Regions from separate parts of the Stappia sp. G46H5W genome, predicted to be linked through region 3. Evidence: predicted binding sites of a transcription regulator. Region 3 holds the regulator's gene; each other region holds the start of a gene.
The links. The regulator PhoB, encoded in region 3, activates phosphate uptake and scavenging genes when phosphate is short. The targets are predictions, from matches to a motif close to TGTCATNNANCTGTCAT.

Region 1 (4,184 bases), on a different contig from region 3:
CCTGCGGCCCGAGGATCGAGGCAGTCACCTGCACGCCGCCGGTGCCCCAGCCATAAGGCATGGGCATCTCGCGACTGGCAAAGGGCACCTGGTATCCGGGAATGGCGATGGCCTTGAGAATGGCCCGGCGGATCATCCGCTTCGTCTGCTCGTCCAGATAGGCGAAGTTGTAGGTGGCGAGGTCGTCGCCGAGTGCGGTTGCAGCGCTCATTCGGCAGCCTCCTGCGTGTCGCTTTCACGTGTCTGCCGCGCCTCGAACTCAGCCCGCATCCGGCGGACGAGATCCAGCTCCGCCTGGAAGTCGACATAGTGCGGCAGTTTCAGATGCTCGACGAAGCCCGTCGCCTGGACGTTGTCGGCATGGGAGATGACGAATTCCTCGTCCTGCGCCGGGGCAACGCGGTCCTCGCCCAGCTCGCCGGCGCGCAGCGACCGGTCGACGAGTGCCATCGCCATCGCCTTGCGCTCCGACTGGCCAAACACCAGGCCATAGCCGCGGGTGAACTGCGGCGGCAGTTTCGCCGAGCCGGCGAACTGGTTGACCATCTGGCATTCGGTCACGCGGATGCGGCCGAGCGAGACGGCAAAACCGAGCTCGGGCACGTCGATCTCTACCTCAACCTCGCCGATGCGGATCTCGCCAGCGAAGGGATGCGTGCGCCCGTAGCCGCGCTGGGTGGAATAGCCGAGGGCCAGCAAAAACCCCTCATCGCCGCGCGCAAGAGCCTGAAGGCGCAGATCGCGCGCCATCGGAAACTCCATCGGCTCGCGCGTCAGGTCGCCGGAGGGTTCCTGCGGCATCTCGGCCGGGTCTCCCGAATAGGCCCGCTCGATCAGGTCTTCCTGCGCCAGAATGTCGGCGACGCGGGTCAGCGGCTCGCCTTCGCTTTCGCGCGCCGGGGCCGGCGCCACCGTCTCGTCGCCGGCAAGGGCAGGATCGAGCAGGCGATGCGTGTAGTCGAAGGTCGGACCGAGAACCTGTCCCCCGGGCAAATCCTTGTAGGTGGCCGAAACCCGCCGCTCGGCAACCATCTCGCCGGTCTCGACCGGCAGCGAGGCACCGAAGCGCGGCAGGGTCGTGCGATAGGCGCGCAGCAGGAAGATCGCTTCGATCATGTCGCCCCGCGCCTGCTTGACGGCCAGCGCGGCAAGCTCAGGCGCGTAGAGGGAGGCTTCCGCCATCACCCGGTCGACGGCCAGCGCCAGCTGCTCGACGAGCTGTTCGACGGTGATCGAGGGAAGGGACCGGTCGCCGCGGCGACGGTCGGCCAGCATCTTGTGGGCGTTGGCAATGGCCGCCTCGCCGCCCTTGACTGCGACATACATCAGCCCGCCTCCGTCTCGTTGGCATGGGATACGACCGTGCTGCGCGGCAGCGCCATCATGCGCAGCCCCGCGACGAGCACGACATCGACACCGCGCGGAAAGAGCGCCCGGTTCGCGGCGCGTTGAGCCACGAAATCTTCCGGCAGACCGACCGGCCCCACGATCCGCTGACCGTCGATGCCGGGCCCCTCCAGCATCAGGCGCACGCCGCCCTCCAGCGCCTCCACCTCGACCACCAGCGTCGTCGAGCGGTCGGGATATTCCTGCGTTCCGACGGCAAAGGCGTCCATTGCCGGCATGTTCGCGCCCCTTGCGAAGGCGAAAGCGGACCTTTCGGCCCCCAGCACCACCGGCGCACCGCACTGGAAGGACAGCCAGGCCCGCACGCTCTCGCTGTCGGCCCCTTCGCCGAGCCAGACCGGCGTATCGGGATCGCACATCGCCAGCGCCACTGCCCCGGAGCCCTGCCCCAGCGGCGCGGGCGGCGCGATGGAGACGGGAAGATCATGAACGGTGCCGGGGCGGGCCATCGCATCCATCAGGGCGCGAAAGACGGCCTGCGCCTCGAAAACCGGACCGTTGAAGCCGCCGGAGACGGCAACCGTGGAAAGAAGGGCTTCGGACATCAGTCGTCTCCCCGGACCATTGTGAAGAAGTCGACGCGGGTGGCCGCCGCCTCGCGCTTGACGCGGGAGATCTCGCCCGCACGAGCCGCTGCCAGCGGCGCCAGCACCTGCGCCTCGATTTCGTCGCGGCGCGCGCCCTCGCTCCACATCGCGGCAAGCACTGCACAAAGGCGCGCCTTCGCCCGGTCCTGCCCGAGCGCATAGGCATGGCCGACAGTGCCGCCGGCAAGCCGGACGGTGGCCCGTGTCACCGCCGCCTCGCCGAGGTTGAAAGGAGCGCCATCACCACCGATGCGGCCGCGCACCATGACCAGGCCGATCTCAGGCCCGCGCACCGGCATCGCCTCCGGCAGATCGCCGAGCGCCGCCGCGCAGGCCGCGATCTCCACGCCGGGAGAAGCCGCCAGCACGTCCATCAGCCGCTTGAGGCCAGGCCCCGCCTCGCTTTGCGTTTCAGCTTCCGCCATCTGCCGCTCCGTTCCTGAATTCGCACTTGCCCGGACGATTGCCAGTCACCGCAACCGCGGCGGCATGCCCTTCGGGCTCCAGGCTGACTACACCCGCCATCTATATTTGTCTAGTATTATAGACAACCGACATAATGGAGCCTACAAGTTCCGCGTGACGACGGCATGACAGCGCCAGCCCGCCCCTCGTCCGTGGGCCTGGGCCTGGGCATGAGCAAGCACATGCCCCGACAGTTGTTGGCTGTCAGCGCCCGGCCTTGCTAGAAGAGCAAGGGCCGAAGCGGCGGCGAAGGGACACGCATGAGCGGAATTGAACGGCAGACGGGGGTCGCCCTGTGGCGGCAGATCGCCGACGAAATTCGCGCTGCCATCGGCAATGGCGACCATGACGACACGGGGCGCCTGCCGACCGAGGCGGTGCTGGCCGCGCGCTTCGACGTCAACCGCCACACGGTACGGCAGGCCCTGGCGGCACTTGCCCGGGAAGGCGTCGTGGAGACCGTGCAGGGGCGCGGCACCACCATCGTCCCGCGTCGCCGCGTCACCTACCCGATCAGCACCCGAACCCGCTTTTCCGCCGGCCTCGGCGGTCAGGTGGCTCAGGCCGTCACGCGCCTCGTCGGCGTCTCGCAGGAAAGCGCGACACCGGAACTTGCGGCTCAATTGCGGCTCGCCGAGGGGGCCCCGCTGCTCCGGCTCGAAACGCTTGGCGAGGCGGACGGGGTCCCCCTGTCCCGCGCCGTCCACTGGTTCGACGCCGAGCGCTTCGCCGGACTGCCCGACGCCTATCGCCGCGAAGGATCGATCACGCGGGCACTGGCGGCCTGCGGCGTCGCTGATTATGTGCGTCAATCGACGGAGATTTCGGCAGCCCCGGCCACCGCCTCCGACCGGGCGGACCTTGCCCTGCAGCCCGGTGCCGTGGTCCTGCTCACCCGTTCGCTCAACGTGGATGCGCAAGGGCATCCGATCCAGGCCAGCCACAGCCGCTTTGCCGCAGACCGCGTCAGCCTCTCGGTCGCAACCGAGCCCGGCTCGTCGTCCTGAGCAGAGGAGCGTTGTGCAGCCTAGGAAGCGCGCAGACGACCGGCCAGCCGCTCGAGCATCGCAAGACATGCTCCGAGCTGATCGAGCGATACGAACTCGTCCGGCTTGTGGGCCTGCGCGATCGAGCCCGGGCCGCAGACGACGACCGACATTCCCAGCTGCTGGAAAAGACCGGCCTCCGTCCCAAAGGACACGACATCGGCACCGTTGGCGCCCGTCAGCTCGGCGACGATGCGGCGCGCCTCGTTCTCTTCCACCGGTTCCAGTCCCGCGACTTCCCCCACCACCTCGCGGCGGATCGAGGCCTGCGGATGCACGGCGCGCATGGCCGGCAGCAGCTCGTCGTGGACATAGGCATCGATGGCTTCGCACACATAGGCACGGTCGGCCTCGGTGACCGGGCGCATCTCCCAGTCGAGGCTGGCGAGCCCGGGGATGACGTTGTGCGCCACCCCGCCCATCAGCCGCCCGAGCTGGAGCGTCGTCCAGGGCGGATCGAAGCGGCTGGCTGCAGGCGCCCTCTCCTTCAACTGCTCCTTCAGCTCCATCAGCCGCATGCCGTAGCGCAGCGCATATTCCACCGCGTTGACGCCGGCATCGGGAGCCGAGCCATGCCCCTCCAGGCCGCGAAAACTCGTGGTGTACTCGCAGCAGCCCTTGTGCCCCTCGATGATCCGCATTTCCGTCGGCTCGCCGATGACGGCGAGCGCCGGCCGCA
Region 2 (4,184 bases), on a different contig from region 3:
TCAGGAGGTCGTGGCCGGCGGCCGGACCGGAAAGGCGCATCTGCGTGTTGTGGTCGATGCGCCGGTTGAGCGGGCTGTCGACGACGATCCGCCAGCCGGTCTCGCTTTCGGTCACTTCCATCACCGTGACGCCCTGCAGGTTCTGCAGCTTGCGCACGTCCTCGGCGCTTGCCGGCGTGCCCTTGTCGTTCTTCGGCAGGTTCAGCTTCGGATTGACGTATTCGTGGTTGACCGCGATCACCTGGCGGCCGCCGACGACGAACAGCTCCATGCCGTCGGTGTTTTCGCCGAAGACGCGGCTGGAGGTGGCGGCATCGCCGCCGGTCGCGTGGTCGAACTCGGCGGCATCGGAAAACAGCGGGTCGCCCCAGCGCGCCAGCACCTGCCAGGTGTAGCCCTCGGGCACGTGGACCGTGGCGTCGGTGGCGATCGGGATCGGCGTGAATGCGAAGCGCGAGGTCGCGGCTTCGGCCGAGACGGACGACAGCAGGCCGGTCATGCCCGTGCCGAGGCCCATGGCGGCAGCGCCCGAGCCATAGGCCAGAACGCCCAGGAAACCACGGCGGCTCAGTGCGCGCTCGACCACCTGGTCGAAGCCGGTTGCCTGCGGGCCGGGCCGGCGGGCCTCGTCGAATGCGTCGAAGGAAAAGTCCTCGAAATCGATGTCGGGCTGGGTGTCGCGATCCATGCTGGCTCTCCTGTCGCTGGCCGGAAGCGGGCCGCATCGGCGGCCTCTGGCTGGACCCTAGCGCCGGTGTGACTCATATGTGTGACGGAGGCTCGGGACGTCTTGCAAGGGCAACTCGCTCATTTTACCTTACGTCCAACACTCCATAAGGTCCGTATTAATGACGAGCGCAACCATGCCCGGTTGGGCAGGCGAGCATGACGACGACGAGATCGTGCCGCGCGACATCCGCTTCAACATCTCCGGCAATCCGGAGCGCCACTGGTTCGACGGCGATCCGATGCGCACCGCGATGTTCGACGCCTTCTCGATCTTCCTGCCCGAAGGCGAACGGTTCTTCATCCGCTCGCTGAAGCACTATGCGTCCAAGCTCGGCGACCCGGAACTGATCAAGGAAATCAACGGCTACGCGGTGCAGGAGGCGTTCCACACGCGCGAGCACGAAGACTACAACCGCACGCTGGCGAGGCTCGGCTACGACGTGGAGGCGATGGAGCGGCCGGTGAAGTCGGTGCTCGGCAGCGTCAACGTGCCCCTGTTGCGGCTGGCGGTGACCTGTGCGGTCGAGCATCTGACGGCAAACTTCTCGACCATGACGCTGCGCCACCAGAAAATCCTCTCCAACGCGCACCCGGCCTATCGGCGCCTGTGGATGTGGCACGCGCTGGAGGAACTGGAACACAAGGCGGTCGCGCTCGACGTCTACAAGCGGGCAGCGGCCGGCATGCCGGCCTGGAAGCGCTACGGGCTTCGCGTTTCGGCGATGAACCTCACGGCGGTCCATTTCGTGCGGATCTTCCTGCGCAACGTGCGCCTGCACGCGCAGGCCGACGGCATCCGCACCGGCTTCCGGTTCTGGTCGCGCTTCGCCTGGCTGCAGATGGTCTCGCCCGGCTATACGCGGGTCAGCCTCTGGTCCTTCCTGTGCTACTACCTGCCGGGCTATGATCCGCGAAAGGTCGACGACAGCGACCTCATCCGCAAGGGGCGGGCCTGGCTCGCCAACGAGTATGCCGCCGACAGCGCGGCGCAGGAGACCCCCGCCTGATGACCAGCCGCGCCTTCGTCTACATCCTGCGTGCGGTCGAGCGCGGCGCCTTCCCGAAGAGCCGCAAATGGGCGTGGAAGCGGCTCTACAACATCCTCTCCAGAACCTGGCGCGACAGCGACTGGCGCTTCATGAACTACGGCTACATGCCGGCGGGCGACGCCTTTCCGCTGACGGCGGAGGATGAGCCGGAGCGCGCCTTCATCGGGCTCTACCATCAGGCGATGGCCGGGCTCGCAGTCGAGGGCGCGCGCGTTCTGGAAGTGGGCTCGGGCCGGGGCGGCGGAGCGCGCTACATCGCCCGCTACATGGCGCCGGCCGCGGTGACCGGCCTCGACTACTCGCCCGAGACGGTGCGGCGGGCGCGGCAGCTCAACAGCGACACGCCGAACCTTACCTTCGAGGTGGGCGATGCGGAGGCGCTGCCCTTTGCGGACGCAAGCTTCGACATCGTCGTCAACATCGAGTCCTCCCATTGCTACGCCAATGTGCCGGCCTTCGCCCGCGAAGTGGCGCGGGTGCTGGCGCCGGGTGGCTGCTTCACCTGGGCCGACATGCGTGCCTCGACGATGATCGAAGGGCTGGACCGGGATCTCGGCGCATCGGGCCTGGTGCTGGAGAGCGAAACCAACCTGTCGCCGGGCGTGGTCAGCGCGCTCGACGCGGTCAACGAGCGCAAGATGAGCCGCATCCAGAAGACCGCCATGATGCGGCGGTTCTTGAAGGAGTTTTCCGGCGCCAAGGGCTCGATCCTCTATGGCACCTTGAAGTCCGGAGCCGTCGTGTACCTTGCCCGTCGCTACCGCAAACCCCTGGCGTAAAAGGGTTTTGGCGACCCGCTCCGGCTGTCAAGCAGATGTCATGTCCACCCCGTAACACTGCCGGACCGGCGTAGGCGCCGCCTGCCATTTTCGGGGGAAACATCCATGAAATTCTCGGTGCTCGGCGCGCTTGCCGCCGCGCTTCTCGGCTCGACCGTCGCGGCCTCCGCCGATCCGGTGTTCAACCGGGTCGCTTCCTTCCCGGTCAACACCAACCTGCCGGCCGGCACGGACGGCAAGACCGAAACCTCGGCCGAGATCATCGCCGCGACCGCCGACGGGATGATGCTCGTCTATTCCGACAGCCCGCTGGGCGGCGTCGGCTTTATCGACATCACGGATGCGGCAGCGCCGAAGCCGGCCGGTTTCGTCGGCCTCGACGGCGAGCCGACCTCGGTAGCGGTGCTGGGCGGACAGGTCTTCGCCGGCGTCAACACCTCGAAGAGCTACACCGCGCCGTCCGGCCGGCTGGTGACGATCGACATTGCCACACGCAAGGTCGGGGCGTCCTGCGATCTGGGCGGCCAGCCCGACTCCGTCGCCCTGTCGCCCTCCGGCGACCTCGTTGCCGTCGCCATCGAGAACGAGCGCGACGAGGACCTGAACGACGGCGCGCTGCCGCAGATGCCGGCGGGCTTCCTGGTGCTGCTGCCGGTGACGGACGGGCTGCCCGACTGCGCCAATGCCCGCAAGGTCGACCTGACGGGCCTGGCTGCCATCGCCCCGGAGGATCCGGAGCCGGAGTTCGTCGACATCAACGCGGCCAACGAGGTCGCGGTGACGCTGCAGGAAAACAACCACATCGTCATCGTCGACGGGGCCAGCGGCGAAATCCTCTCGCATTTCTCCGCAGGGACCGTCGATCTGGAGAATGTCGACGTCGAGGAAGAGGGCGCGCTGACCTTCGACGGCACGCTGACTGGCGTTGCCCGAGAGCCGGATGCGGTGAAGTGGCTGGACGGCGAGCGGCTGGTGATCGCCAACGAGGGCGACTACGAGGGCGGCTCGCGCGGCTTCACAATTCTATCCAAGTCCGGCGAGGTGCTCCACGAGAGCGGTCTCGACTTCGAGTACCGCGTCGCAATGGCCGGCCACTATCCGGAGAAGCGTTCGGGCAACAAGGGCGCCGAACCCGAAGGGCTGGAGGTCGACCGCTTCGGCGAGGAGACGCTGATCTTCGTGCTGTCCGAGCGCGGCTCGGCCATCGGCGTCTATCGCGATACGGGCGCGGCGCCGGACTTCGTCCAGCTGCTGCCGACCGGCGTTGCGCCGGAAGGGGCGGTCGCCATTCCGGGACGCAACCTCTTCGCCGTCTCCAACGAGGCGGATCTCGTCGAGGAGACGGGCCTGCGCTCGCATGTGACGCTCTATGAGCGGGCGGAAGGGGTTGCCGCCTATCCGATGATCGTGTCGCGGATGGATGACGCGGGGCGGCCGATCGGCTTCGGCGCCCTGTCGGGCCTTGCCGCCGACCCGAGCGAGCCGGGCATTCTCTATGCGGTGAACGACAGCGCCTACGCCATGCAGCCGACGATCTTCCGCATCGATGCAAGCGCCCATCCCGCCCGCATCACCGATGCGATCCGCGTGACGCGGGCCGGCCAGCCGGCGCAGCTGCTCGATCTGG
Region 3 (4,184 bases):
GCAGACCCTTTTTCTGGACGCTGTCGAGGAAGCCGTCGGCCAGCACCACGTCGAGCACGGCATTGCCGACCGCCATGGCCAGCGGATTGCCGCCATAGGTGGTGCCATGCGTGCCCGGCTTCATGCCGGAGGCCGCTTCCTCTGTCGCAAGGCACGCGCCCAGCGGGAAACCGCCGCCGATGCCCTTGGCCACGGCCATGATGTCCGGGGTGATGCCCGCCCATTCATGCGCGAAGAGCTTGCCGGTACGCCCGACGCCGGTCTGCACCTCGTCGAGGATCAACAAGATGCCCTTGTCGTCGCACAGGCGGCGCAGCTCGCGCAGGTACTCGGTCGGCACCGGGCGGATGCCGCCCTCGCCCTGGATCGGCTCGATCAGCAGGCCTGCGGTGGTATCGCCGATGGCGGCAAGCAACGCCTCATGGTCGCCGAACGGCACCTGGACGAAGCCCGGAGCCTTGGGACCGAAGCCTTCCAGATACTTCTCCTGCCCGCCGGCGGCGATGGTCGCCAGCGTACGGCCATGGAAGGCACCCTCGAAGGTGATGATGTCGACCCGCTCCGGCTCGCCCTTCGCATAGAAGTAGCGCCGCGCGGTCTTGATCGCGCATTCCAGCGCCTCGGCGCCGGAGTTGGTGCAGAACACCCGGTCGGCAAAGGTCGCCTGGGCCAGCTTGCGCGCGAACGCTTCCTGCCCCTCGATCGCGTAAACGTTGGACACGTGCCACAGCTTGTCGGCCTGGTCCTTCAGTGCCTTGACGAGGCCGGGATGGGAATGTCCGAGCGAATTGACGGCGATGCCGGCGGCGCAGTCGAGAAAGCGTCGGCCATCGGAAGTCTCCAGCCACACACCCTCGCCACGCACGAACTCCAGGTTCGCGCGGCTGTAGGTCTGATAGAGAGATGAGCCTTCCATGTCCTTACCTGCTCCCATTGACCGGCTGTCCTGCCGGGGAGATGCCTTGGCGGAGCGAGCCGCCTTCGATCCCCTCGCCTGCTGTCGGAACGCTGCCGTCATGCCGCCGCAAAGAGCGGCAAGAACCGCCGACAGGCATCGCCGAAAGCAATTATGCCGCCCACGAGAGGCGGCACGGCGAGGAAGCCCCGTTATACACCGGGAGAGCGCGGGAAAGTCAACGGAATTGGCTATGCGCGCCGCTCGGGCCGCGGCGAAACCAAAGTCGCCGGAAACGGCCTTTTCTGGGGAAAACCGTATCAATCCCCAGGTGAATCGCCCCCTCACCTTGAACCGCAAACCCGGCATATTGTAGCTTTGCAGTCAAGAAATACGAGATCTCGTGTATCCGACTCACAATAGCCTCAAAATCCGGCAATGAGCGGGGCACCCTCACGGTGTGCCGATAACCTTTTATTAACCAGATGTCGGGGCCCGATCAAACACGGAGTTGAGCGCATGTCCTGGACAAGCGAACGCGTCGACCTTCTCAAAAAGCTCTGGACCGACGGGCTGAGCGCCAGCCAGATCGCTGCAGAACTGGGCGGCGTGACCCGCAATGCGGTGATCGGCAAGGTTCACCGCCTCGGCCTGTCGGGACGCGCCAAGGCGGCGGCTCCCGCCCAGAAGGCGCGCGCCAAGCCGGCCAAGGGCGGCGCGGAGGAAGCGGCACAGGCCGCGACCCAGCAGCAGGGCGGCAACGCCCCCTCGGCACCGCAGACGGTGGGCGCCACCGCGCTGAAGATCGAGACCGCTCCGGTCGCGGCTCCCGCGCCGCAGGCCAAGCCGGTTGCCGAGTTGGTGCCGATCGCCAAGCGTGCGACGATCCTGACGCTGACCGAGCGGACCTGCAAATGGCCGATCGGCGACCCGACCAAGGAAGACTTCTACTTCTGCGGCCACCCGTCGAACCCGGGCGTCCCCTACTGCACCTATCATTGCCGCATCGCCTACCAGCCGGCGAGCGACCGCCGCCGCGACCGCAACGTTGCCAACGGCTGAGGCAACGCCCCGGCCCGTTTCCGGGGGCGCAGTTACGAGAAAGGCCCGCCTGCGGTATCCGCGGCGGGCCTTTTCGCATTCTGGTGCCGGTTCGCAGATAGACGGCGCGACAGCCGCCCCGGCGTTTCCGCTAGCTGCGGGTTTCAGGAGGCGGCGGCGAACTGGTCGTTGAAGGCGTAGCCGGCGCCGCGCACGGTGCGGATCGGATCCGGCACCTTGCCGCGGTTGATGGCCTTGCGCAGGCGCCCGACATGCACATCGACCGTGCGCTCGTCGACATAGACGTCATGGCCCCAGACGCCGTCGAGCAGCTGCTCGCGCGAAAAGACACGCCCCGGCGAGGTCATCAGGAACTCCAGCAGGCGAAACTCGGTCGGGCCGAGATGGATCTCGCGGCCCGAGCGGCGCACCCGGTGTGTCTCCCGGTCAAGTTCCAGATCGCCCGCGCGCAACAGCGAGGAGACGACCTCCGGTTTTGCCCGGCGCAGCATCGCGCGCACCCGCGCCATCAGCTCCGGGATCGAGAACGGCTTCACCACATAGTCGTCGGCACCGGTGGCAAGGCCGCGGATGCGCTCCTGCTCCTCGCCGCGGGCGGTGAGCATGATCACCGGCAGACGTTCCGTCTCGGCACGCGAGCGCAGGCGGCGGCACAGTTCGATGCCGGACAGACCCGGCAGCATCCAGTCGAGAAGCAGCAGGTCCGGCTGGCTCTCGCGCAGGAGAAGATCGGCCTCGTCACCGCGCATGCAGGTCTCGACCGTGTAGCCCTCGGCCTCGAGATTGTAGCGCAGCATCATGATGAGAGGCTCTTCGTCCTCGACAATAAGGACCTTCGGCATGTCGGATACCCTTGTCCAATCGACCCGGCCGGGAGGCATCGGCGCGGCTTTTCGCTCGCGCCGCCTTGCCGGCTCTCGTTGTCAGCGGCGGCGGACGGCAGGGCCGTCCGCGCCATCGTCAGGTTGCCAGGGCGTCCTCAGGACGCGGTATCGGTCTCGATGCCGGTCTCGTCGACCTTCTGACGCTCGTCGGTCGGCAGCACGCCGGTCGACATGTACATGACGTTTTCGGCGATGTTGGTTGCATGGTCGCCGATGCGCTCGATGTTCTTGGCGCAGAACAGCAGATGGGCGCAGACCGAGATCTGCCGCGGATCCTCCATCATGTAGGTGAGGAGTTCGCGGAAGATCGAAGTGTAGAGCGCGTCGACCTCGTCGTCGCGGTCGCGCACGGAGGCCGCCGCCACGCCGTCCCGGCCGGCATAGGCATCCAGCACATCCTTGAGCTGGCTCTGGGCGAGCTCGGTCATGTGCTCCACGCCGAGGGCGAACTTCTTGGAGTCGAAGGTACCCTCGATGGCGATGACGCGCTTGGCGACGTTCTTGGCGAGATCGCCGACGCGCTCAAGGTCGTTGGAGATGCGCATCGCCGAGATCACGTCGCGCAGGTCGCTGGCGACCGGCTGACGGCGGGCGATGATCAGGATCGCCTGCTCCTCGATCTCGAACTGCAGGGCATCGACCCGCTTGTCCTGTGCGATCACGCGGCGGGCAAGTTCCTTGTCCATGCGCACCAGGGCCTGCACGGAATCGTTCAGCATCATCTCGGCGAGGCCGCCCATCTCCGACACCCGGCCGGCGACTTCCTTCAGCTCCTCGTCGAACGACGAAACGGTATGTTGGCTCATGTCTCTTCTCCATTCGGGGCGCGGCAAGGTGCACGCGTCATCCCGTCTGTTCCCGCGGCTGGTCCAGACTAGCCGAAGCGGCCGGTGATGTAGTCCTGGGTGCGCTTGTCCCGGGGGTTGGTGAAGATGTCGTTCGTCGCCCCTTCCTCGACCAGGTTGCCGAGGTGGAAGAAGGCCGTGCGCTGCGAGACGCGGGCGGCCTGCTGCATGGAGTGGGTGACGATGACGATTGTGTAGTTCTCACGCAGCTCGTCGATCAGCTCCTCCACCTTGGCGGTGGCGATGGGATCGAGGGCCGAGCAGGGCTCGTCCATCAGGATCACTTCCGGGCTGACGGCGATGGCGCGGGCAATGCACAGGCGCTGCTGCTGGCCGCCGGACAGGCCGGTGCCCGGCTCGTCGAGGCGGTCCTTCACCTCGTTCCACAGGCCGGCCTTCTGCAGGCTGGAGGCGACGATCTCCTCCAGCGCCGCCTTGTTGCGGGCCAGGCCGTGGATGCGCGGGCCGTAGGCGATGTTGTCGAAGATCGACTTGGGG

Region 1: a site for PhoB is predicted at 2,574-2,590, ahead of phnF (phosphonate metabolism transcriptional regulator PhnF). Genes of this name have one in related genera too.
Region 2: a site for PhoB is predicted at 2,583-2,599, ahead of ACVJ6E_RS12740 (esterase-like activity of phytase family protein). Genes of this name have one in related genera too.

The regions. Positions count from the first base shown of each region.
Region 1 covers NZ_JBZFLL010000004.1:572,589-576,772, reverse strand. The annotation lists gene ACVJ6E_RS15520 (alpha-D-ribose 1-methylphosphonate 5-phosphate C-P-lyase PhnJ) at 1-211, opposite strand, end outside; gene ACVJ6E_RS15515 (carbon-phosphorus lyase complex subunit PhnI) at 208-1,326, opposite strand; gene phnH (phosphonate C-P lyase system protein PhnH) at 1,326-1,952, opposite strand; gene phnG (phosphonate C-P lyase system protein PhnG) at 1,952-2,419, opposite strand; gene phnF (phosphonate metabolism transcriptional regulator PhnF) at 2,720-3,466, shown strand; gene argE (acetylornithine deacetylase) at 3,487-4,184, opposite strand, start outside.
Region 2 covers NZ_JBZFLL010000003.1:549,693-553,876, reverse strand. The annotation lists gene ACVJ6E_RS12755 (PhoX family protein) at 1-688, opposite strand, end outside; gene ACVJ6E_RS12750 (metal-dependent hydrolase) at 864-1,736, shown strand; gene ACVJ6E_RS12745 (class I SAM-dependent methyltransferase) at 1,736-2,557, shown strand; gene ACVJ6E_RS12740 (esterase-like activity of phytase family protein) at 2,663-4,184, shown strand, end outside.
Region 3 covers NZ_JBZFLL010000001.1:1,019,891-1,024,074, forward strand. The annotation lists gene ACVJ6E_RS04175 (aspartate aminotransferase family protein) at 1-916, opposite strand, end outside; gene ACVJ6E_RS04180 (GcrA family cell cycle regulator) at 1,415-1,957, shown strand; gene phoB (phosphate regulon transcriptional regulator PhoB) at 2,101-2,799, opposite strand; gene phoU (phosphate signaling complex protein PhoU) at 2,937-3,647, opposite strand; gene pstB (phosphate ABC transporter ATP-binding protein PstB) at 3,716-4,184, opposite strand, start outside.